Regions from separate parts of the Rhodoferax sp. WC2427 genome, predicted to be linked through region 2. Evidence: predicted binding sites of a transcription regulator. Region 2 holds the regulator's gene; each other region holds the start of a gene.

Region 1 (5,439 bases), 370 kb from region 2:
CGGCTGGGCGATTTTGTGGGCCGCTATGGCGGCGAAGAGTTTTGCATCATATTGCCCGGTGGCACGGCGGCCCAGGCCGTGGAAATAGCCGAGCGGTTGCGCGAAGACATCGACGCAAACCTGGGTAGCGCGCTGCGCGACCACGTCGGCGTGAAGGTCACGATGAGCTTCGGCGTGGCCGAGATCGGCCCACACGTGCCCGACCCGGCCACACTGATCGACCTGGCCGACCAGGCCCTCTACCACTCCAAAAAGAACGGCCGCAACCGCGTCACCACCTGGTCGCCAACCGCCGTTGTCTCAGCGGAGCCCATTGCAAACGGATGATTTTTATAATGAAAATGGCCCCCAGCGCTTATTCCATAAGCGTAAGAAGCTACTAAAAAAGTAGCAACGCAGGGCAACCCTCAGGCGTGGAAGAAGTTGACGGGCAGGCCCGGCACTTCCACCCGCATGGACAGTACGCAGCCGGATGCGGGCATCGCCTCCAGCTCGGCGGCGGGGCGACCATGGCGGCCGGTGGTGAGGTACAGGGTTTGCAGATCGTCGCCGCCAAAGCAGGGCATGGTGGGGCAGCGCACCGGCAGCGCATAGGCGTTGAGCAGGTCGCCGTCGGGCGAGAACTTGCACAGGCGCTGGCCTTCAAACTGGGCGGAATAGTAGTTACCCTGCACGTCCACCGCCGCGCCATCCGGGCGTCCACCGTAGCCGGGCATGCCGGGTTGCCAGCCCGCGGGCTTGGGCGCCATGTGCAGAAATTCGCGGTAGTGCGACAGCACATTGGGCACGGCATCCCAGTCCCAGGCGTGGACGATGTGGTGCGGCGTGTCCGACCAGTACAGCGTCTTGCCGTCAGGCGACCAGGCCAGGCCGTTGCCGGTGATGGCATTGCCCGCCATGCTGCGCAGCGTGCTGCCTTCCAGGCAGTACAGCTCGGCCTTGCGGGCATCGCGCGGCTCGTAGATGGTGCTGGCCCAGAAACGGCCCTGCGGGTCGCATTTGCCGTCGTTGAAGCGGGTGGTGGCCGGGTCGTAGGGCGCGGCGGCCAGCAGGGCCATCTCGCCGCCCCAGACCGGCGCGCGGTAAATCCCGTCGCGCAGCGCCACCACCAGGCCGCCGCCGGTGGCCGGGGCGATGCAGCCGGGCTCGCTGGGCATGGCCCAGCGCTCCACCACGCCGCTGGCTATGTCCAGCCGCTGCAGCAGCTTGCCGGGCACATCGACCCAGTACAGGCGCTTTTCCTGCGGGTGCCAGAACGGCGATTCGCCCAGGGCGTTGGGTTCGGTGGTAACGGTGGTCCAGGTCATGGGAATTCTGTGAAGGAGGTTGCGATGCCCGTATTGTGAACGGGCCAAAAAAAGGCCCACCGGCATTGCTGCGAGTGGGCCGAATCTCTTTGGAGGATTCTGTCGTAGAGAAGCTGCGGCGCGGAGGCCGCAGAAAATCACATTAGCGGTTGTACGCGGTTTCGCCGTGGGAGCTGATGTCCAGGCCTTCGCGCTCTTCTTCTTCCGTGACACGCAGACCGACGGTCAGGTCCACGATCTTGTAAGAGACGGCTGCCACAACACCGGACCAGCAGATGGTCAGCAACACAGCCTTCAGCTGGATCCAGACCTGTGCACCTACCGAGTAAGCGTCTGCGGGGGTCATGCCTACCGAGACCCAGTCGGCCACGGTGGACGGGCCACCCAGGCTAGGCGAGTTGAACACGCCGGTCAACAGCGCACCCAGGATACCGCCCACGCCGTGCACGCCGAACACGTCCAGTGTGTCGTCTGCGCCCAGGATTTTCTTCAGGCCATGGACACCCCACAGGCAGGCGAAACCAGCCAGGAAACCAATCACCAGGCCACCGCCGATGCCGACGTTACCGGCCGCTGGCGTAATGGCCACCAAACCAGCCACGGCACCGGATGCGGCACCCAGCATCGAAGCCTTGCCCTTCATCAGCGCTTCGCCGACGCACCATGCCAGCACCGCAGCCGCGGTAGCGCCCAGGGTGTTGATGAAGGCCAGGGCGGCAAAGCCGTTGGCTTCCAGAGCGGAACCGGCATTGAAGCCGAACCAGCCCACCCACAGCAGGGAAGCACCAACCATGGTCAGCGTCAGGCTGTGGGGTGCCATGGATTCCTTGCCGTAACCGACGCGCTTGCCGATCATGAATGCACCGACCAGACCGGCCACAGCGGCGTTGATGTGCACCACGGTACCGCCTGCAAAGTCCAGCGCGCCCCATTGCCAGATCAGACCGGCCTTGAGGTTCATCGCATCGACCACTTCCTTGCTGGAGTAAGCGTCAGGGCCCATCCAGAACCACACCATGTGGGCGATCGGGGCGTAGCTGAAGGTGAACCAGAGGGCCGAGAACAGCAGCACGGCGGAGAACTTGATGCGTTCTGCGAAGGCACCGACGATCAGGCAGCAGGTGATACCGGCGAATGTCGCCTGGAAGGCGGCAAACACGATTTCAGGTATGTAGACACCCTTGCTGAACGTGGCGGCGTTGGCGAATGTGCCCGCAGCGTTGTCCCAGATGCCCTTCATGAACAGGCGGTCAAAGCCACCCACATAGGCGTTGCCTTCGGTGAACGCCAGGCTGTAGCCGTAAATGAACCACAGCACGATGATCATCGAGAACGTGACCATCACCTGCATCAGCACCGACAGCATGTTCTTGCTGCGCACCAGGCCGCCGTAGAACAGGGCCAGGCCGGGCACGGTCATCAAGATGACCAACAGCGTGGACAGCATCATCCAGGCGGTGTCGCCCTTGTTGGGTACGGGAGCGGGAGGTGCCGAAGCGGCATCTGCGGGAGCAGACGCGGCGGCTTCGGCAGCTGCCGGTGCAGGCGCAGCAGCAGGTGCTGGGGCCGCATCGGCAGGTTTGGCCTCGGCAGACACCGCCATCGCCGGAGCGCTGGCAGCATCGGCGGCAGGAGCTTGTGCCTGGGCGAAAGATCCGCCCCACATTAACCCCAAGCCGAGAGCCAGGGATGCTAGTAGTTTTTTCATTTTTACTTACTTTCAGAGGAAAGAGGATGCGGCTTACAGCGCTTCTTTGCCGGTTTCACCCGTGCGGATGCGTACAACTTGCTCCAAGTTGTAAACAAAAATCTTGCCGTCGCCGATCTTGCCGGTGCGCGCTGCGCCTTCCACGGCTTCGATCACGCGGTCGACCAGTTCGTCGGCGATGGCGGCTTCAATCTTGACCTTGGGCAAGAAATCGACCACATACTCGGCACCACGGTACAGCTCGGTGTGGCCCTTTTGGCGACCAAAACCTTTGACTTCCGTCACGGTGATACCCTGCACACCAATGCTGGACAGGGCTTCGCGCACTTCGTCCAGCTTGAAGGGTTTGATGATGGCGGTGACTAGTTTCATGGCTGCTCTTTCAGTAGGCTGTCGCAAGATGGGGCGGCAAGGCGGGCGGCCTTGGGCACGGGCTGTGTCATGTGCTTCTCCAAAATGAAAAGGGGAACGGCAAACAGGTTTAAGCAGATAACGTGCCAAATTGTTGTTACTTTGGTAACACCATGGGGCACGCCCTGTTTTCACGGTGCACAGGTTTGGGCACACATTTATCGCACACAAATGGTGCATGCGGGTGGATTCCGCGGTGGAGTCCATTTTCTGCACCGATATGGGGAGTCTTGTTGCTATGGGCTTATGTTTGGTGCAAAGCCGGGCTTTGCTGGGCTTGGATGCCCCCGCGGTCACCGTCGAGGTGCATTTAACCAATGGCCTGCCCAGCTTCACCCTGGTGGGTTTGGCCGATGTCGAGGTCAAAGAGGCCCGCGAACGGGTGCGCTCGGCCATCCAGAACGCCGGACTGGAGTTTCCGCACAACAAACGCATCACCGTCAACCTGGCCCCCGCCGACCTGCCCAAGGACTCGGGCCGGTTTGACCTGCCCATCGCGCTGGGCATCCTGGCCGCCAGCGGCCAGATCGACAGCGAACGCCTGGCCGGGCATGTTTTTGCCGGGGAGTTGTCACTGTCCGGGGCGTTGCGTCCGGTGCGCGGCGCGCTGGCCATGAGCCTGGCCCTGCACACCCAACAGGTGCAAACCCGCCTGGTGCTGCCCCCTGGCAGTGCCGAAGAGGCCGCCTTGGTGCCCGATGCCCAGGTGTTTTGCGCCCACCACCTGCTCGATGTGGTGCAACAGTTCCTCCCGCTTGGCGATGGTGGCGACGGCGAAGCCGCCCCTGGCGACGGTTGGGCGCGCCTGGCCAACACCGCCCTGCCCGACACCGCCCACCTCCAGGGCTATGCCGACCTGGCCGACGTGAAAGGCCAGGCCGGGGCCAAGCGGGCGCTGGAAATCGCGGCTGCTGGGAGCCACAGCCTGCTTTTGGTCGGCCCGCCAGGTTCGGGCAAGTCCATGCTGGCGCAGCGTTTTGCCGGATTGTTACCGCCGATGACGGTCATTGAGGCCCTGCAAAGCGCCGCCATCGCCAGCCTGGGCGGCAGCTTTGCGCTGGAGCGCTGGGCCACCCGGCCCACCTGCAGCCCGCACCACACGGCCAGCGCCGTGGCCCTGGTGGGCGGTGGATCGCCGCCACGCCCGGGCGAAATCTCGCTGGCCCACCATGGCGTGCTGTTCCTGGACGAAATGCCCGAATTCCCCCGCGCCGCGTTGGAGGCCTTGCGTGAGCCTTTGGAAACCGGCCACATCACCATCGCCCGCGCAGCCCGGCGGGCCCAGTTTCCGGCGCGCTTCCAGCTCATCGCGGCGATGAACCCCTGCCCCTGCGGCTATCTGGGCTCGCACCAAAGGGCCTGCCGCTGCAGCCCCGACCAGGTGGCGCGTTACCAGGGCAAGCTCAGCGGCCCGCTGATCGACCGTATCGACCTGCATCTCGAAGTGCCCGCCCTGCCCGCCGAAGACCTGCTGCACGCCCCGCCCGGCGAATCCACCGCCGCCATCCGCGAACGCTGCTCCACAGCCCGCCAGCGCGCCATGGACCGCCAAGGCAGCACCAACCAGGCGCTGCAAGGCAAAGCCATCGACCAGGCCGTGGCCCTGGAGCCCGCCGCCGCCCGCTTCCTGCACGGTGCGGCGGCCAAACTCGGCTGGTCGGCCCGGGGTATCCACCGGGCACTGAAGGTGGCCCGCACGATTGCAGATTTAGAGGGTGCAGCCACGACACAGGTACACCATGTGGCGGAGGCGATGCAGTACCGGCGGGTACTGCGGGGCGGGGGCATCGCGGGCTAGAAACTTGGGCGCGGAACAGGATTTCTCCCCTGCGCGCACTAAATGCTATTGTTTACATAGCTACTCACGCTTACCAAATAAGCACGAAGTGCCGATTTTTTATAAATCCCCCGCCACGGCGGGCGTGGCGGGGGCGTGTTGCGCTTAGCGCTCGTAGGCCTTGAACGACAGGTTGTTGCCCCCGCGGGCAGTAACGATCCAGTTGGTATCGTCAT
Region 2 (5,439 bases):
CGGAACTCGACCACGCCCGTGACCCCGGCGCGCTCGGCATTGCGGGTGGCGAAATCGACCATCCGGAAAGCCACATCGCTGCCAAAAATGGGGGCCTGCGGCTCGTGCTCGGCCTCGGCGGCCTGGTCCTGGATGGCCGACCACACATGGGGCTGGAACGGCAGCAGCTTCTCGAAGCCAAAGCGGCGCAGGCTGCCCGGGGCGATGTTGCAGGCAATCTGCGCAGCCTCGATGGCGATGGTGCCGCTGCCGCAGCAGGGGTCGTAGAAGGGCGTGGTGCCGTCCCAGCCGCTGGCGGCAATCATGGCGGCGGCCAGGGTTTCCTTCAGCGGAGCATCGCCCTTGTCTTCACGCCAGCCGCGCTTGAACAGCGCGTCACCCGACGTGTCGATGTAGATGGTGGCGTGCTCGGTGGTCAGGTGCAGGTAGATGCGCGCGTCGGGCCACTGCACGTTCACATCGGGGCGCACGCCAGTCTTGAAGCGGAAACGGTCGGCCACCGCGTCTTTCACCTTCAGGGCGGCGAAGTTCAGCGAGGTCAGCGGGCTGTGTTGCGCGGTGACTTCGATCTTGAAGCTCTGCTTGGGCGTAAACCAGATCTCCCAGGCCACGTTGCTCGCGGCCTCGTACAGGTCTTGCTCGTTGCGGTAGGGCGTGCTGGACAGCTCGATCAGCACCCGCTGCGCCAGGCGGCTGTGCAAATTGAGCCGCATCGCATCGCGCCACGACGAGCGCACCAGCACCCCGCCCCGGTGCGAGCGCAAATCCTCGCCCTGCAGCCCGGTAATCGCGTGCACCTCTTCGGCCAGCAGCTCTTCCACGCCAGCGGCGCAGGGTAAAAATAATTGGAGTTGGTTCATGGAGTCGGTGCCAAAGTGGGGCGCGGAGCGGGTCCGCTGGGAGGCGTGGAGTATCCCATAGGGGCATCTTGGCCTGCCAGTCCCCCGGGCAGGACCCGCACACGCAGGGACTGGTCAGGAGTCCGCTACAGCGCCTTGCGCAGATTCGTCGGCGCGATCCGCAAGGCTTCGCGGTACTTGGCTACCGTGCGGCGGGCGCATTCGATGCCCTGCTCTTTCAGCATATCCGACAGTTGGCTGTCGCTGAGCGGCTTTTTCAGGTCTTCGGAGGCAACGAACTGCTTGATGAGCGCGCGCACCGCCGTGCTGGAGGCATTGCCGCCCGTCTCGGTGCCCAGGGATGAGCCGAAGAAGTATTTCAGCTCGAAGGTGCCGTAGGGCGTAGCCATGTACTTGGCCGTGGTGACGCGGCTGATGGTGGACTCGTGCAGGCCCAGTTCGTCGGCAATCTCGCGCAGCACCAAGGGGCGCATGGCCAGCGCGCCGTGGCTGAAGAAGCTTTTTTGCCGCTCCACGATGGCGTTACTGACCCGCAAGATGGTGTCGAAGCGCTGCTGGATGTTCTTGATGAACCAACGGGCTTCCTGCAAGCGCTGCTGCAGGGCGGCGTTGTTCGAAGAGTCCTTGCCGCCACCCTTGTGCTGGCGCAGGGCGTTGGCGTAGATGTCGTGCACGCGCAGGCGCGGCATGACCTCGGGGTTCAGCACCACCCGGAACTTGGCGTTGGCACCCCGCCCCACTTTGGCCACGATCACGTCGGGCACCACGATGTTGCGCTCCACATCCACAAAGCGGCGGCCAGGCTTGGGCTCCAGCCGGGCGATCAGCGCAATGGCCAGTTTGATGTCGGCATCGGTGGCGTGGCAGAGCTGGGCCAGGCGCTTCACGTCGCGCCGGGCCAGCAGGTCCATGGGCTGGCGGCAGATGCGCAGTGCGATCTTGCGCACCGGGTCGTTGCCCATGGTGGATTGCAACGCCTTGAGCTGCAACACCAGGCATTCGCCCAGATGGGTCGCACCCACGCCAGCGGGCTCCAGGCTTTGCAGCAGGCCCAAGGCGACGGTGAAGCGGTGCACCAGCTCTTCCTGGGCCTCCAGGTCGTCGCCCGCCAGGCCCTGGGCCAGGCTGGCCAGGTCGTCTTCGAGGTAGCCGTCGTCGTTCAGGGACTCGATCAGGAAGCGCAGCGCCGCCTGGTCTACCTCACCCAGGCGCAGCGCCAGTGCCTGGCGGTGCAAAAAGCTGGTCAGCGATTCCTGGTTGCGGGCCAGCTCGGTGGCATCGGCCTCGCCGTCTTCGCCCAGGTTGTTCTGGCGGGCGGGTGCGTCGCCGCCCCACTCGCTGTCGTCGGGCTTCATCTCGGAGGTGCCGTCGCCATCCCAGCTGGTGTCGTCCCCACCGGTCAGCGGCGACTCTGAGTCATTTGAGCCCTCGGTGCTGGTCTCGCTTGTGTATTCAGCTACAGAAGTAGGAGCAGATTCGGTTTCGCGGTCGCCTGCGCTCACGGGCGTGTCGGCCTGGGCCAGGCCAAACTCTTCGCGGGGTGCGTCGTCCAGGTTGCGTTCCAGAAACGGGTTGTCGTCCAGCATCTGGTCCACTTCCTGGCTCAGCTCCAGGGTGGAGAGCTGCAACAGGCGGATGGACTGCTGCAACTGGGGCGTGAGCGCCAGGTGCTGGGAAACGCGTAGGGAAAGGCCTTGCTTCATCGTGCAATCACATGCGGAAGTGCTCGCCGAGGTAGACCCGACGCACATCGGCGTTGTCCACGATCTCGGACGGCGTACCTTCGGCCAGCACATGGCCGTCGCTGATGATGTAGGCGTGGTCGCAAATACCCAGGGTCTCGCGCACGTTGTGGTCGGTGATCAGCACGCCGATGCCGCGCGACTTCAAGAAGCCGATGATGCGCTGGATCTCGATCACCGCAATCGGGTCGATACCGGCAAACGGCTCGTCGAGCAGGATGAAACGCGGCTGGGTGGCCAAGGCGCGGGCGATCTCCACCCGGCGGCGCTCGCCACCCGACAGGGCCAGGGCGCTGGACTGGCGCAGGTGTTCCACCCGCAGGTCTTCGAGCAAGGCGGTCAGGCGCTGTTCGATCGCCTCCTTGGTCAGCGATTTACCGTCCTCGCCATGCTGCAACTCCAGCACGGCACGCACGTTTTCTTCCACCGTGAGCTTGCGAAAAATCGAGGCCTCTTGCGGCAAATAGCTCAGGCCGAGGCGCGACCGACGGTGGATTGGCATGTGCTCGACCGGCTGGCCGTCGATGGAGATACTGCCGCCATCGGCCCGTACCAGGCCCACGATCATGTAGAACGAGGTGGTCTTGCCCGCGCCATTGGGGCCGAGCAGGCCCACCACTTCGCCTTTTTTGACCGCCAGGGTCACGTCCTTCACGACCTTGCGGCTGCCATAGGCCTTTTGCAAATGGCGGGCCTCCAGGCGACTGTCTACAACCTCTGCCACGGCCTTCACTTTTGCGCGCCCTCCAACGTGGTGCTGGGTCGCAGCGCGGGGCTGGCGGAGCCCGCTGGCGCAGAGGCCACCGGGGCCACCACCTTGGGAGTCAACATGGCGCGGACCCGACCGTTCTGGCCACCGGGGTTGTTCGCGGGCGTGCCGTTGTCCACCGTGAAGACATCGGTGGTGTTGTCGTAGACGATGACACCACCGGTCACTTCGTCATTGACCTTGCTGCCCAGCAGGCGGCGCATCACGGCGCGCTTGATGAAACGCACGTTGTCGAGCTTGCTGCTGTATTCGATGGTTTCGCCTTCGCCCTCGATGTATTCGTCGACGCCGTCGCGCTTTTGCTTGAAGTAGGCCAGCTTGCCGGGCTCGGCGGTGACCACGCCAAACTGGTTGCCCTCGGCGTCCTGGCGCACATCTACACGGGCTCCACGGATGACGATAGTCCCCTTGGTCATGACCACGCGCCCCGTAAACACGTTGGTTTGCTTCAGGTCGTCGTAGCGCATGGCATCGGACTCGACGTTCATGGGCTTGAGGCGGTCGGCTTTTTCAGCCCAGGCAGCGCTGCCCGCACAAGTGCACAGCAACAAGAGTAGGAAGGTGTGGTAGGCGTTTTTCATAGAGGCACGAATCTTGCAGATGATTGTACCGGTCGATTCGGGTAGCCCAGAAAAAAGCCCGCAAAAGCGGGCTCATAGGTGCGGTACGCGGGCGACCGGTCAGGTTTTTTGCTGCGACACCAGGTAATCCACCACCGTCAGGCCACGCTCCATCGACTGGGCTTGCGTGCCGTCGGTGTAGAAGCGTCCGGCCACACCCATGGCGGGCACACCGGCGACTTTGTAGGCCTCTTGCAGTTGCGCGGCCTTGCGCACCTTGGTGGCCACCGAGAACGAGTTGTAGGTTTCCACAAACTTGGCTTTGTCCAGGCCCTGCTTGGCGGCCCATTCGATCACCAGGTTGTCCTTGTCCAGCTTTTGGCGCTCGACATGGATGGCGTTGAACACCTTTTCGTGCACCGCCTCCAACTGGCCCATGGCCTCCAGCGTGTAGTACAGCTTCTGCGGCGGCACGAAACTGTCCTGGAACACCACCGGCACGCGGCGGAAAGCCACATTCTTGGGCAGCTTCTTGAGCCAGGCGGTCAGCGCGGGCTCAAAGGCAAAGCAATGCGGGCAGGCGTACCAGAAGAACTCGATCACCTCGACCTTGCCCGCCGGGGCTTCGGTGGGCACGGGTTTGTCCAGCACCAGGTAATCGGTGCCAGCCACAGGCGGCTTGCCCTGCGCGTGGGCGCTACCGACAGGGGACAGAACCAGGGCCGAGCCCGCCAGAACGCTGGCAGAGGTCAGGGAAAACTCACGACGTTTCATTGCTAATCACTCCTTGTGGGGGTCAGACGGGGCTGGGTTGAAAAAGTTCAGCCCGGATGCCCACGGTAAATACAACGCCGGACTACCGCTGTACGCGGACCAGGGTGGTGTCGCCACCGGCACTTTCCAGCTTGTCTTTGGCGCGCTCGGCATCTTCGCGCTTGGCAAAGGGGCCCATGCGCACGCGGTAGACGGTGCGGCCTGACTGCTCGCGCTCGGTAACCTTGGCTTCCATGCCCATCATGGCCAGCTTGGCGCGCTGGGCTTCGGCGTCTTCGGTGGTGCGGAAAGCCCCAGCCTGCACGAAATACTCGAACGGCTCGGCGGTCGGGGCCAGGGCGGGTGCGGCGGTGCTCGGTGCCGCCTTGGCTTTGGCCTTGGCCAGATCGCCCAGCGGGTCGGCGCTGGTGGCCGGCGCACTGGTGGCGGGTTTGGGCTCGGGCTTGGCCACCGGCTTGGCCGCCACCGACGCCGCCGGGGCCGCTGGCACCACGGCGGGCGGCGGCACGGCCACGGTAGGCTCGGGAGCCGGTTCAGGCGACGCCGCCGGCGCCACCGGACGCACCGGGTTTTTGCCGTGCAGCGGGGTGTTGGGGTCCCAGTCCTTGTTCTTCTGGGTTTCGGCGGCGTCGTGGTCGGCACCGCTGATCTGGGTCTTGCCGCTCATGAACGGAATCGGCACCTTGGTGACGTACACCGCCACCGCCAGCGCCGATCCCAAGCCCACCACCACC
Region 3 (5,439 bases), 1.3 Mb from region 2:
CGGCCACGAGTAACGCCGTGTAAGTGCCGTTGGTGATGCGCAACACGCAGCTCAAAGCGTTGGGTTTTTGCACATTGCCGTAGTCCGTGGCTTGGGGATGCAACACATCGAACTGCACGCCATCCCACGCCCAGCTTTGCCCCGCCATGCAAGGCTGTACCGCCCGCACGGCCTGCAGCGGGTTTCCGGCCTCCACGGAACTCAGCAGCCGGGCCTGCGGCTGGGTGGCCAACAGACTCGCCGCGCCACCACTGTGGTCGCTGTCGCGGTGGCTGACCACCACCGTGTCCACGCGCTCGCCCAGGGCCCGCAGCAACGGCACCAGCACCCGCTGGCCCGCGTCACTGTCCAGCCCGAAGCGCGGGCCGGTGTCGTACACCAGGGTGTGCCCGGCGGTGCGCACCAGTACGGCATTGCCTTGCCCGATGTCGGCGGCCAGCAGCCCAAAATGCCCCATGGGAGGGCGCGGCGTTTGCCACAGCAGCACCGGCAGCAGCAGCGGCACACCCAAAGCCCGCCAGGCCCAGGGCAGGCGCAGCACCAGCAATACCCCGCCTACTATGGCGCTTACGCTCATCCATAAAGCAGGAGCAGCTACGGAAAACGTAGCAAACGGCACAAGCGCCAGCATCTGCAACACCCAGCCCAGTGCGTCGATGGCCAGTGCTGCCGCCTGCCACAGCGGCGGCACCACCATGCCCAGCATGCACAGCGGTGTGACCACCAGCGTCACCCACGGGATCGCCAGCAGATTGGCCAGGAGCCCCACCACCGACACCTGCTGGAACAGCAGCAGCGTCAACGGGGCCAAAGCCAGGGTGATGGTCCACTGCTCTCGCAGCATCAAGCCAAATCGGCCTCCTGTGCTGATGGAATGGGCGTGAGAAGCTCCTGAATCTGTAGCAAAGAGTACGGCCACCGCCACAAAGCTCAGCCAGAACCCGGCCTGCAGCAAGGCATAGGGGTCGACGGCCAGCACCACCGCGCAAGCCAGCAGGCACACCGACGGCCAGGGCCATTGCCGCCCGCCCACCCGCAGCAGGCCCATGGTCGCCAGCATCCAGACGGTGCGCTGCGAGGGCACGCCCCAGCCGCTGAACACCGCGTAGCCCGTGGCCAGCAGCACGCCACCCACCAGCGCCACCTGCGGCACCGGCCAGGCTTCGCCGGCGCGCCAACCTAGTGAATCGCTGCGCCGCCAGAGCCAGCCCACGGCAGCGGCGGCCAGCCAGGCAAACATGGTCACGTGAAGGCCCGAGATGCTCATCAGATGCGCCACACCCGTGGCCCGGAACAGGTCCCAATCGGCCCGTTCGATGGCGTTCTGGTCGCCCACCACCAGCGCGGCGATGACCCCGGCCAGGTGCCGATCCGCCACATGCAGATAAATGCTGTCACGCACCGCCTGCCGGGCGCGCTCCACCGGGTGCTGCCAGGTGTCGGCCAGGCGCTGTGGGGCCACGTCCTTGGGCCCGGCACGCACGCTGCCGGTGGCCTGCACGCCCTGCTCCCACAGCCACAGCTCGTAGTCAAAACCGTGCGGATTGCGCCCGCCGTGCGGCGCCTTCAGGCGCACCGTCATCTGCCAACGCTCCCCGGCGCGCAGGCCATCGGGCTGGCGCTGCAGTTCCCATTGGGTGGCACTGCCGCCCATGCCAAAAGCCAGCATGCCGCTGTACCAGGCCAGGTCGACCACCGGCGGCACAGGCGCAGGTGCGCCATCCAAGCGTGCCGATTCAACTTGCAGACGAAACCGCAGACCTGCCTCGCTGCGCTGTGGCATAGCCACCACAACACCGACCAATTGGACGTCGCGCCCTTCCAGATTCGCGTCCAGCGAGGTGTAAGAAAATGCCACAGCCCGCACGCCGCACAATCCGAACGACAGCACCAGCCCACCCAGCAGTGCCGCCAGCCAACGCAAGGCGCCCGATCCGGCCGCCAGCCAAATTGCTATTTTATTGATAGCTGCCAGCGCAATCAGAATAAGCGCCAGCAGCACAAACAATCCATAGACCCAGCCGGGCCACAGCGCTGCCTGGCCCAATTGCAGGGCTGTGCCGAGCGCCCAGCCCAGCAAACCCGGGGCGACGAGCGCCACGCGTTTGATCTCCGAAGGCCACGGCTTTTGCATAAGGTCATACCCCAATCGCAACAGGTCTGGGCCAGGCAATGGCTCAGGACTTGCTAGTATGGGGGTAGGTCACGGCATTGCCGCAACCACCAGGACTTTCGCGAGACCCTCTGTGCGCCCAGAGGGCGACGCAAAAGGCGCTGCGCAAGTCCCTCCTTATTTTGAAGCCTCTAAGAGACGCATACATGTCCATCCATGCCGCACTGAACCACGTTACGCACTACAAGTACGACCGCCCGGTCAACCTCGGCCCCCAAGTGATTCGGCTGCGCCCAGCGCCCCACTGCCGCAGCAACGTCATCTCTTACTCGCTCAAGATAGAACCCGCTGAGCACTTCATCAATTGGCAGCAAGACCCGTTTGCCAACTACCAGGCCCGCCTGGTCTTCCCCGCCAAAACCACCGAATTCAAGGTCACCGTCGACCTGGTCGTCGAGATGGCGGTGTACAACCCCTTCGACTACTTCCTGGAGCCCGAGGCGCAGCACTTCCCCTTCAAGTACAGCCCCACGCTGCAGGAAGAGCTCTCGCCCTACCTGGTCACCGAGCCCGCCACGCCGCTGGTGCAGGCCTACCTGGACAAGCTGGACTTGAAAAAGCAGCCCACCAACGACTTTCTGGTCGCCATCAACCAGCAAATCCAGAGCGACATCAAGTACCTGATCCGCATGGAGCCCGGCGTGCAAACCCCGGAAGAAACCCTGGAAAAAGCCAGCGGCTCCTGCCGCGACTCCGGCTGGCTGCTGGTGCAACTGCTGCGCCACTGCGGCCTGGCGGCGCGCTTCGTGTCGGGCTACCTGATCCAGCTCACCCCCGACGTCAAGGCCCTGGACGGCCCCAGCGGCACCACGGTCGATTTCACCGACCTGCACGCCTGGTGCGAAGTGTTCCTGCCCGGCGCAGGCTGGGTCGGCCTGGATGCCACCTCCGGCCTGTTCGCAGGCGAAGGCCACATCCCGCTGGCCTGCACGCCCCAGCCGTCCAGCGCTGCGCCCATCGAAGGCGGCGTGGACGAAGCCGAGGTCGAATTTGCCCACCACATGGTGATCACGCGCCTGTACGAATCCCCCCGCGTCACCAAGCCCTACACCGATGAGCAATGGGCCGACATCCTGGCCCTGGGCGAAAAGGTCGATGAAAAGCTGGCCGCGGGCGACGTGCGTCTGACCATGGGCGGCGAGCCCACCTTTGTGGCGGTGAGCGACCGCGACGCCGCCGAATGGAACACCGATGCCCTGGGCCCTACAAAGCGCGCCTTCGCCACCGGCCTGACCCACAAGCTGCGCGACCAGTACGGCCAAGGCGGTTTCCTGCACTTCGGCCAGGGCAAGTGGTACCCCGGCGAGCAACTGCCGCGCTGGGCGCTCAACATCTTCTGGCGTGCGGACGGCCAGCCCGTGTGGCGCAACCCCGACCTGTTTGCCGACGAGCGCGTGCCCTCGCACTACACCAGCGAAGATGCCCGCCGCTTCACCGAGAAGCTGGCCACCAACCTAGGCATCACGCCCAAGTTCATCGTCCCCGCACATGAAGACACCTGGTACTACCTGTGGCGCGAACGCCGCCTGCCGGTGAATGTGGACCCGTTCAACTCCAAGCTCGGCGACGAGATGGAGCGCGCCCGCCTGCGCCGCGTGTTCGAGCAGAAGCTCGATGCCGTCATCGGCTACGTGCTGCCCGTCAAGCCCGCCGATACCAGCCGTGTCGCCGGTCCGGTCTGGACCACCGGCCCCTGGTTCGTGCGCGACGAGCGCATGTACCTGATGCCCGGCGACTCGCCCATGGGCCTGCGCCTGCCCCTGGACTCCCTGCCCTGGGTCAGCGAAGCCGAGTTCCCCTATATGGTGGAGCAAGACCCGTCCATCCCGCGCGAGCCGCTGCCCGAATCCAGCAGCATGTACGCCCGCTATGCGCAGCGCTCGGCCGCCAAACCCGGCGTGTTCACCACGAACATGACCGCCGTTGGCGGACCCGCCCGCCCCGGTGCTGCCACGGCCAGCCCCACCAGCATCCCCACGCTGACCGAACGCGCCACCCTGCCCTTCCAGGCCGGAGTGAACCCGGTGGCCGAAGCCACCCGCCAGCGCCAGGACCAGGTGGCCAGCGCCTACACCGCCGTGCCCCCCCTGGCCAGCGCCCACAGCCCGCTGCAAACCGAGCCCGCCAGCTTCTCCACCCGCGTGCCCGGCAAGAACGAATCGGCCCACTGGCTGACCCGCACCGCGCTGTGCGTGGAAGTGCGCGACCCGCGCCGCGCCAGTGGCCCCAAGGCCGAAGCCGTGGGCGAAAAGTCCGGTGTGCTGTACATCTTCATGCCGCCGCTGGAGATGCTGGAGGACTACCTGGAACTGCTGGCCGCGATTGAAAACACCGCCGAGCAACTGGGCGTGAAGCTGGTGCTGGAAGGCTACCCCCCTCCGCGCGACCCGCGCCTGAAGCTGCTGGCCGTGACCCCCGATCCGGGCGTGATCGAGGTCAACGTGCACCCCGTCGCCACCTGGGGCGAGCTGGTGGCCAACACCGAGTTCCTGTACGAGGCGGCGTTCGAATCGCGCCTGAGCGCCGAGAAGTTCATGACCGACGGCCGCCACATCGGCACCGGTGGTGGCAACCACTTTGTGATGGGCGGCGCCACGCCGGCCGACAGTCCGTTCCTGCGCAAGCCCGAACTGCTGACCAGCATGCTGCTGTACTGGCACAACCACCCGTCTTTAAGCTATTTGTTCAGCGGCATGTTTGTCGGCCCCACCAGCCAGTCACCGCGCGTGGACGAAGCCCGCAACGACCAGCTGTACGAGCTGGAAATCGCCATCGAACAGGTGGCCAAGAACCGCGAAAAATACGGCCAGGACATGCCGCCGTGGATCGTCGACCGCACGCTGCGCAACATCTTGATCGATGCCACCGGCAACACGCACCGCAGCGAGTTCTCCATCGACAAGATGTACTCGCCCGACAGCGCCACCGGCCGCCTGGGCCTGCTGGAACTGCGCGCCTTTGAAATGCCGCCGCACGCCCGCATGAGCATTTCGCAACAGCTGCTGCTGCGCGCCCTGGTGGCCCGCTTCTGGGACAACCCGTACAAGGCACCGGCCACCCGCTGGGGCACCGAGCTGCACGACCGCTTCATGCTGCCGACCTTCATCCAGATGGACTTCCACGATGTGATCGACGAAATGGTGGCCGCCGGCTTTGCCTTCGACCGCAGCTGGTTCGCGCCGCACCTGGAATTCCGTTTCCCGCTGGTGGGCGACGTCAAGAGCAGCGGCATCGAGATGACAGTGCGTAACGCACTGGAACCCTGG
Region 4 (5,439 bases), 820 kb from region 2:
ACGGCGCTGTCCAGGTCGGAGAAGGCGGTCATGATGATCACCGGCAGGCCGGGGTGCATGAGCTTGACCTTCTCCAGCAGGTCCAGGCCGGAGCCGCCGGGCATGCGGATGTCGCTGACCAGGATTTGCGGGCCGTCTTCGTCGGTGGCGGATTCCAGCGCAGTCAGCACGTCGCGCGGATTGGTAAAGCTGCGGGTCGGCAGGTCTTCGCGCAGCAGCGCTTTCTCCAGAACAAAGCGGATGGATTGGTCGTCGTCTACTATCCAGATCGGCTTCATAGTGGGGGTCACCTCGGGTCAGGATGCCTTGGTTTTGGTCAAGGCAGGGGTATGAGTAATTTGAAATCCGTGCGGCCCGGGACACTGTCACATTCGATCAAGCCGTGGTGTTGCTGAACAAAGGTTTGCGCCAACGTCAGCCCCAGCCCGGACCCACCTTCCCTGCCCGACACCAGCGGATAAAAAATGCGGTCCTTGATCGACTCGGGAACCCCCGGGCCGTTATCGATGACATGCAATTCCAGTGCCAATCGGTAACGCTGCTTTCCAAATGTGACCTGGCGCGCAATCCGGCTGCGGAATGTGATTTCGGCATCGCCCTCGGCAATGCGTTCGGCCAGGGCCTGGGTGGCGTTATGGGCCACGTTGAGCACCGCCTGGATGAGCTGTTCGCGGTCGCCGCGAAACTCGGGGATAGACACGTCGTACTCGCGCTCGATGCGCAGCCCGCGCGGAAACTCGGCCAGGATCAGGGAGCGCACGCGTTCGCAAATTTCGTGGATATTCACGTCGCCCACCACGTGCGGGCGTCTGTGCGGGGCCAGCAGGCGGTCGACCAGGCTTTGCAGCCGGTCGGCCTCGTGGATGATGACCTGGGTGTATTCGATCAGCTCGCGCGACTCGATCTCCATCTCCAGCAACTGCGCTGCCCCACGGATGCCGCCCAGCGGGTTCTTGATCTCGTGGGCCAGGTTGCGGATCAGTTCCTTGTTGGCCTGCGCCTGGTCGATCAGGCGCTCTTCGCGGTCTTGCTTGGCCTGCTGCTCCTGCGGCAGCAGTTCAATGATGATCTCGCCGGGGCGCTCGGTCTGCGCCAGGATCACATGCACCGGCACCGGCTCGTGGTTCAAGCGCTTGAGCCAGGCGTCGTAGCGCAGCGCGGCAAATTCGTTGCTGCCAGCACCTTCCAGCGCGTTTTGCAGGATGTGTGGCTCGGTGAAGCAGTCGGGAAAGTGCGAGCCCTCGATGGTGCGGCGCGAGGTGCCCAGCGCGTCTTCCAGGGCCGCATTGGCAAACAGCACCGCGCCGTCGCTGGCCAGCACCGCCACCAGGGTGGCCAGCAGATCAAACGCGTGAAAGCGCGCGATGTAGGGGTGGGTGGGGAGTGTCAAACCAGGGCTTTTCAGGGAGGGTTACGGGGTGGGGGCAGGCGCGACAATTCGCGCCGCAGGCCTGCGATGTCGGCGTCGTTGCGGGCGATGCTGGCTTTCAGCTCGGCCACACGGTCCAGGTATTTTTGGTAGTTGCGGGCCTCGCCGCCTTGTTTGTCGGGCTCGCCACCGTTGTATTCCTTGAGCAGTTCGGACTGGCGGGCTTCGGCTCTTTTCAGCTCGGACTCCAGGATCATGCGGGCATCAGAATCGCGGGCGCGCTGCTCGGCACCGTCGTTGCGCGGGGTGTTGGGCGTTGGCGCGCGCACCGGCGCAGACGCAGTACCCGGTGGATTGCTGTGGATGATGGTGACGTTGCCGCCCTCGACCAGTTTGCAACCACGGGCCTTGGCATCTTTGGCGTCCCTGACCGCATTGGTGTATTCGTTGCCGCAGCGGTAGACAGCCGTGTCCTGCGCCCAAACGGCTGCCGATCCACATACCAAAATCAGACCAAAAAAGTGTTTCATGCGTAAAAGGTAAAGCCCTGCCGGGCTTGAACTGGGGAGAAATACGCAACGGTACTCTGTTTATCGGGGGCCACGGGCCCTAACTTTCATGAACGCGGGTGCAGAGCACTCCGGGCCACGAACGTTATTCCACATTAACGAAAAAAGGACGGCTTGCGCCGTCCTTTTGAGAGCCTGGATGTCGCAATAAGTTGCGCCTCCGAAGGCCTGCTCTTAGAGCGAGTAGTACATGTCGAATTCGACCGGGTGGGTGGCCATGCGCATGCGGGTCACTTCGGTCATCTTCAGTTCGATGTACGCGTCAATGTACGCGTCGGTGAACACGCCGCCCTTGGTCAGGAACGCACGGTCTTTGTCCAGGCATTCGAGCGCTTGGTCCAGGCTGTGGCAGACGGTAGGGATCAGCTTGTCTTCCTCGGGAGGCAGATGGTACAGATCCTTGGTGGCAGCTTCGCCAGGATGGATCTTGTTTTCCACGCCGTCCAGACCGGCCATCAACAGGGCTGCAAAGCCGAGGTAAGGGTTCATCAGTGGATCGGGGAAACGTGCTTCTACGCGGCGGCCCTTGGGGTTGGCCACGAAAGGAATACGGATCGAGGCCGAGCGGTTCTTGGCCGAGTACGCCAGCTTCACCGGGGCTTCGTAGCCAGGTACCAGGCGCTTGTAGCTGTTGGTACCGGGGTTGGTGATGGCGTTCAGGGCACGGGCGTGCTTGATGATGCCGCCGATGTAGTACAGGGCGTATTCGCTCAAACCGGCATAGCTGTCGCCAGCAAACAGGTTCTTGCCATCTTTCCAGACCGACTGGTGCACGTGCATGCCGGAGCCGTTGTCACCCACGATGGGCTTGGGCATGAAAGTGGCGGTTTTGCCGTAGGAGTGCGCAACGTTCTGGATCACGTACTTTTGCAGCTGAACCCAGTCGGCGCGCTCGATCAGCGTGCTGAACTTGGTGCCCAGTTCCATTTGGCCGGCGTTGGCCACTTCGTGGTGGTGCACTTCGACCGGGATGCCCAGGGATTCGAGCACCAGGCACATCTCGGAGCGCATGTCCTGGAAGCTGTCCACGGGTGGCACGGGGAAGTAGCCGCCCTTGACGGAAGGACGGTGGCCGGAGTTGCCGTGTTCGTATTCCTTGCCGGTGTTCCAGGAGGCTTCTTCGGAGTCGATCTTGAAGAAGCAGCCCGACATGTCGTTGGCCCAACGCACGCTGTCGAAAACGAAGAATTCCGGCTCAGGTCCGAAGTAGGCTGTGTCGCCCAGACCAGAGGCCTTCATGTAGGCTTCGGCGCGCTTGGCCAGCGAACGGGGATCGCGCTCGTAGGGCTTGCCGTCGGCGGGGTCGATCACGTCACAGGTCAGGATCATCGTCGTTTCTTCGAAGAACGGGTCGATGTTGGCGGTGTTGGCGTCGGGCATGAGTTGCATGTCCGAAGCCTCAATTCCCTTCCAGCCGGCGATAGAAGAACCGTCGAACGCGTGGCCCGAAGTGAACTTGTCTTCGTCGAAATGGGACACCGGCACGGTCACGTGGTGCTCTTTGCCACGGGTATCGGTGAAGCGGAAGTCAACAAACTTGACTTCGTTCTCTTTCACCATCTTCATCACGTCAGCGACGGTCTTTGCCATCAAGAATCTCCTGGTAGGGTTTGGGTTTAGGTAGGACTACAGATTTTCAGCACATCAGGCAATGCAGTTTTTGTGCCATCGCGCGCCAAACGCACAATTTGTAACCGTGTGCACGCTTGCTACTTTACGCCACCGCATTTTGCGCCAGAAAGCTGCGACCACGGCATTGGGGCGCCCCAGATTGCACCAATAAAGAGCGCCACGTATGGCACCAAAATAGTGCAGTCAACTACGCACCAGTTCGGGGCCTAGTTTGGCATCGAAACCATGCAGACCCGCCAGCAATGCCGGGTAGGCGTGGGCCACCAGTTCCGGTGTGCCCTTCACCCCCAGTTCGATATGGCGGCCGTATTCAGGGTGGTCCACGCTGGGCAGGCTGAACACCTTGACCCCGTCGAACTGGCGCTCCAGCGCCTCCATCAATGGCGTCAGCGTAGCCTCCATGGCGCCAAACACGATCACCGACTTCTCGATCCAGGCCGCCTGCTGGAACCAGGGCCGGTAGTATTGGTCGAGCACCCAGGCCACCATCGGCCAGGCCATCACCGGAAAACCGGGCACAAAGTGCACATGGCCCATGCTGAAGCCAGGGATCTTGTTGTAGGGGTTAGGAATGATTTGCGCGCCCTGCGGAAACACGCCCATGTTCAGGCGGTGGATGTTGTCCGGGTGCGTGGGTTCGTAGGGCAGGCCCTGGTCGCGGGCGGTGTCCTGCATGCGTTCGCGGATCAGGGCCTCGGCCTGCGGGTGCAACGCCAGCGGCAGGCCCAGGGCACGGGCGGCGCACTGGCGGGTGTGGTCGTCAGGCGTGGCACCGATGCCACCGGTGGAAAACACCACATCGCCCGAGGCAAACGCCCGCTGCAAGGTGCTGGTGATGCGCGCCGGGTCGTCGCCCACGTAATCGGCGTAGCTGAGCTGCAAGCCGCGTGCGGCCAATAGTTCGATCACTTTGGGCAGGTGTTTGTCGGCGCGTTTGCCCGACAAGATTTCGTCGCCGACGATCACCAGCCCAAAAGTGGGCGCGGACTCAAGGGGGCGGAAGGTAGGTAGATCCAGCGTCATAGGGGGGTTTTGGTTGAACAGGTTCCAGAATTTCCAGCGGTGCAGGTGCCGGGACGACGGGCGCGGCAGTCTCGGCCCGCAGGGTTTCCAGAGCGGCCAACACGTAATGGGCGAACCAGAGCGACGAAAAGGCAAATACCAGGGTGTAGATCCAGATGGCCAGAGGCACCAGCACCACGAAAGCGGCGGCAAACAAGGCCCCAGAAGCCCATACCAGACTGGGTGCTGCCCCCAGGTAGCCCGTCAACACGCCCATGCCCATCAGGGTGATACGGTGGCGGCGGTAGATCTCACGGCGCTCTTCCTTGCTGGCATGCAGGGCCAAAGCGTCGTAAGACATGACGCGGTAGGTCAACCAGCCCCAGATCAATGGCGGCAGCACCAGGATCAGCGGCGGCACCAGCCACAGGGGAATCGACACCACGATCGCCACCAGGGCCAGCAGAATGGAGCCCAGCGACCAGAACAGCCCGCCAATAAAGGTACCGCCCTTCTTTTTTTCCAACTGGGGAAAACGGCGCTCGGCCACCAACGCCACCAGCGCCGGGGTCATCATCAGGGCCACCGCCAGCAGCGACAACACCACGATGAACGGTGTGACGGCGAAGATCACCAGCAAGGGTGCCAACGCCACCTTGAGCTGGCCCACGCCCGCGCTTTCCAGCCAGGTCCACATGCGGCCCACCCAAACGGACGCGTCCAGCATGCCGCGCACCATGTCCAGTGCCGGTTCCCAGTAAAAGTACCCTACACCCAGGGACAGGGCCACCATGAGCAGCAGAGGCAGGAACGAGAGCGCAATCACGCGGTGGTGCATGCAGTACGCTGCAGCACGCCAAAAAGAGT

What was found. Region 2 encodes sigma-54, which starts transcription at its own class of promoters, with help from an activator protein. Its sites were predicted from a motif close to TGGCANGNAANCTGCTTT; they were not measured.
Region 1: a site for sigma-54 is predicted at 3,498-3,515, ahead of glnK (P-II family nitrogen regulator). Genes of this name have one in related genera too.
Region 3: a site for sigma-54 is predicted at 2,174-2,191, ahead of AB3G31_RS14330 (DUF2126 domain-containing protein). Genes of this name have one in related genera too.
Region 4: a site for sigma-54 is predicted at 3,589-3,606, ahead of glnA (type I glutamate--ammonia ligase). Genes of this name have one in related genera too.

Annotation. Positions count from the first base shown of each region.
Region 1 covers NZ_CP162006.1:4,695,038-4,700,476, forward strand. The annotation lists gene AB3G31_RS21795 (diguanylate cyclase) at 1-327, shown strand, start outside; gene AB3G31_RS21800 (SMP-30/gluconolactonase/LRE family protein) at 408-1,307, opposite strand; gene AB3G31_RS21805 (ammonium transporter) at 1,450-3,015, opposite strand; gene glnK (P-II family nitrogen regulator) at 3,049-3,387, opposite strand; gene AB3G31_RS21815 (YifB family Mg chelatase-like AAA ATPase) at 3,665-5,224, shown strand; gene AB3G31_RS21820 (hypothetical protein) at 5,369-5,439, opposite strand, start outside.
Region 2 covers NZ_CP162006.1:4,320,175-4,325,613, forward strand. The annotation lists gene AB3G31_RS20120 (class I SAM-dependent RNA methyltransferase) at 1-860, opposite strand, end outside; gene AB3G31_RS20125 (RNA polymerase factor sigma-54) at 986-2,563, opposite strand; gene lptB (LPS export ABC transporter ATP-binding protein) at 2,571-3,326, opposite strand; gene lptA (lipopolysaccharide transport periplasmic protein LptA) at 3,332-3,952, opposite strand; gene AB3G31_RS20140 (thiol:disulfide interchange protein DsbA/DsbL) at 4,052-4,705, opposite strand; gene AB3G31_RS20145 (SPOR domain-containing protein) at 4,788-5,439, opposite strand, start outside.
Region 3 covers NZ_CP162006.1:3,029,992-3,035,430, forward strand. The annotation lists gene AB3G31_RS14325 (DNA internalization-related competence protein ComEC/Rec2) at 1-2,101, opposite strand, end outside; gene AB3G31_RS14330 (DUF2126 domain-containing protein) at 2,320-5,439, shown strand, end outside.
Region 4 covers NZ_CP162006.1:3,497,209-3,502,647, forward strand. The annotation lists gene ntrC (nitrogen regulation protein NR(I)) at 1-278, opposite strand, end outside; gene glnL (nitrogen regulation protein NR(II)) at 317-1,390, opposite strand; gene AB3G31_RS16380 (hypothetical protein) at 1,402-1,899, opposite strand; gene glnA (type I glutamate--ammonia ligase) at 2,113-3,528, opposite strand; gene AB3G31_RS16390 (competence/damage-inducible protein A) at 3,754-4,593, opposite strand; gene AB3G31_RS16395 (EI24 domain-containing protein) at 4,559-5,439, opposite strand, start outside.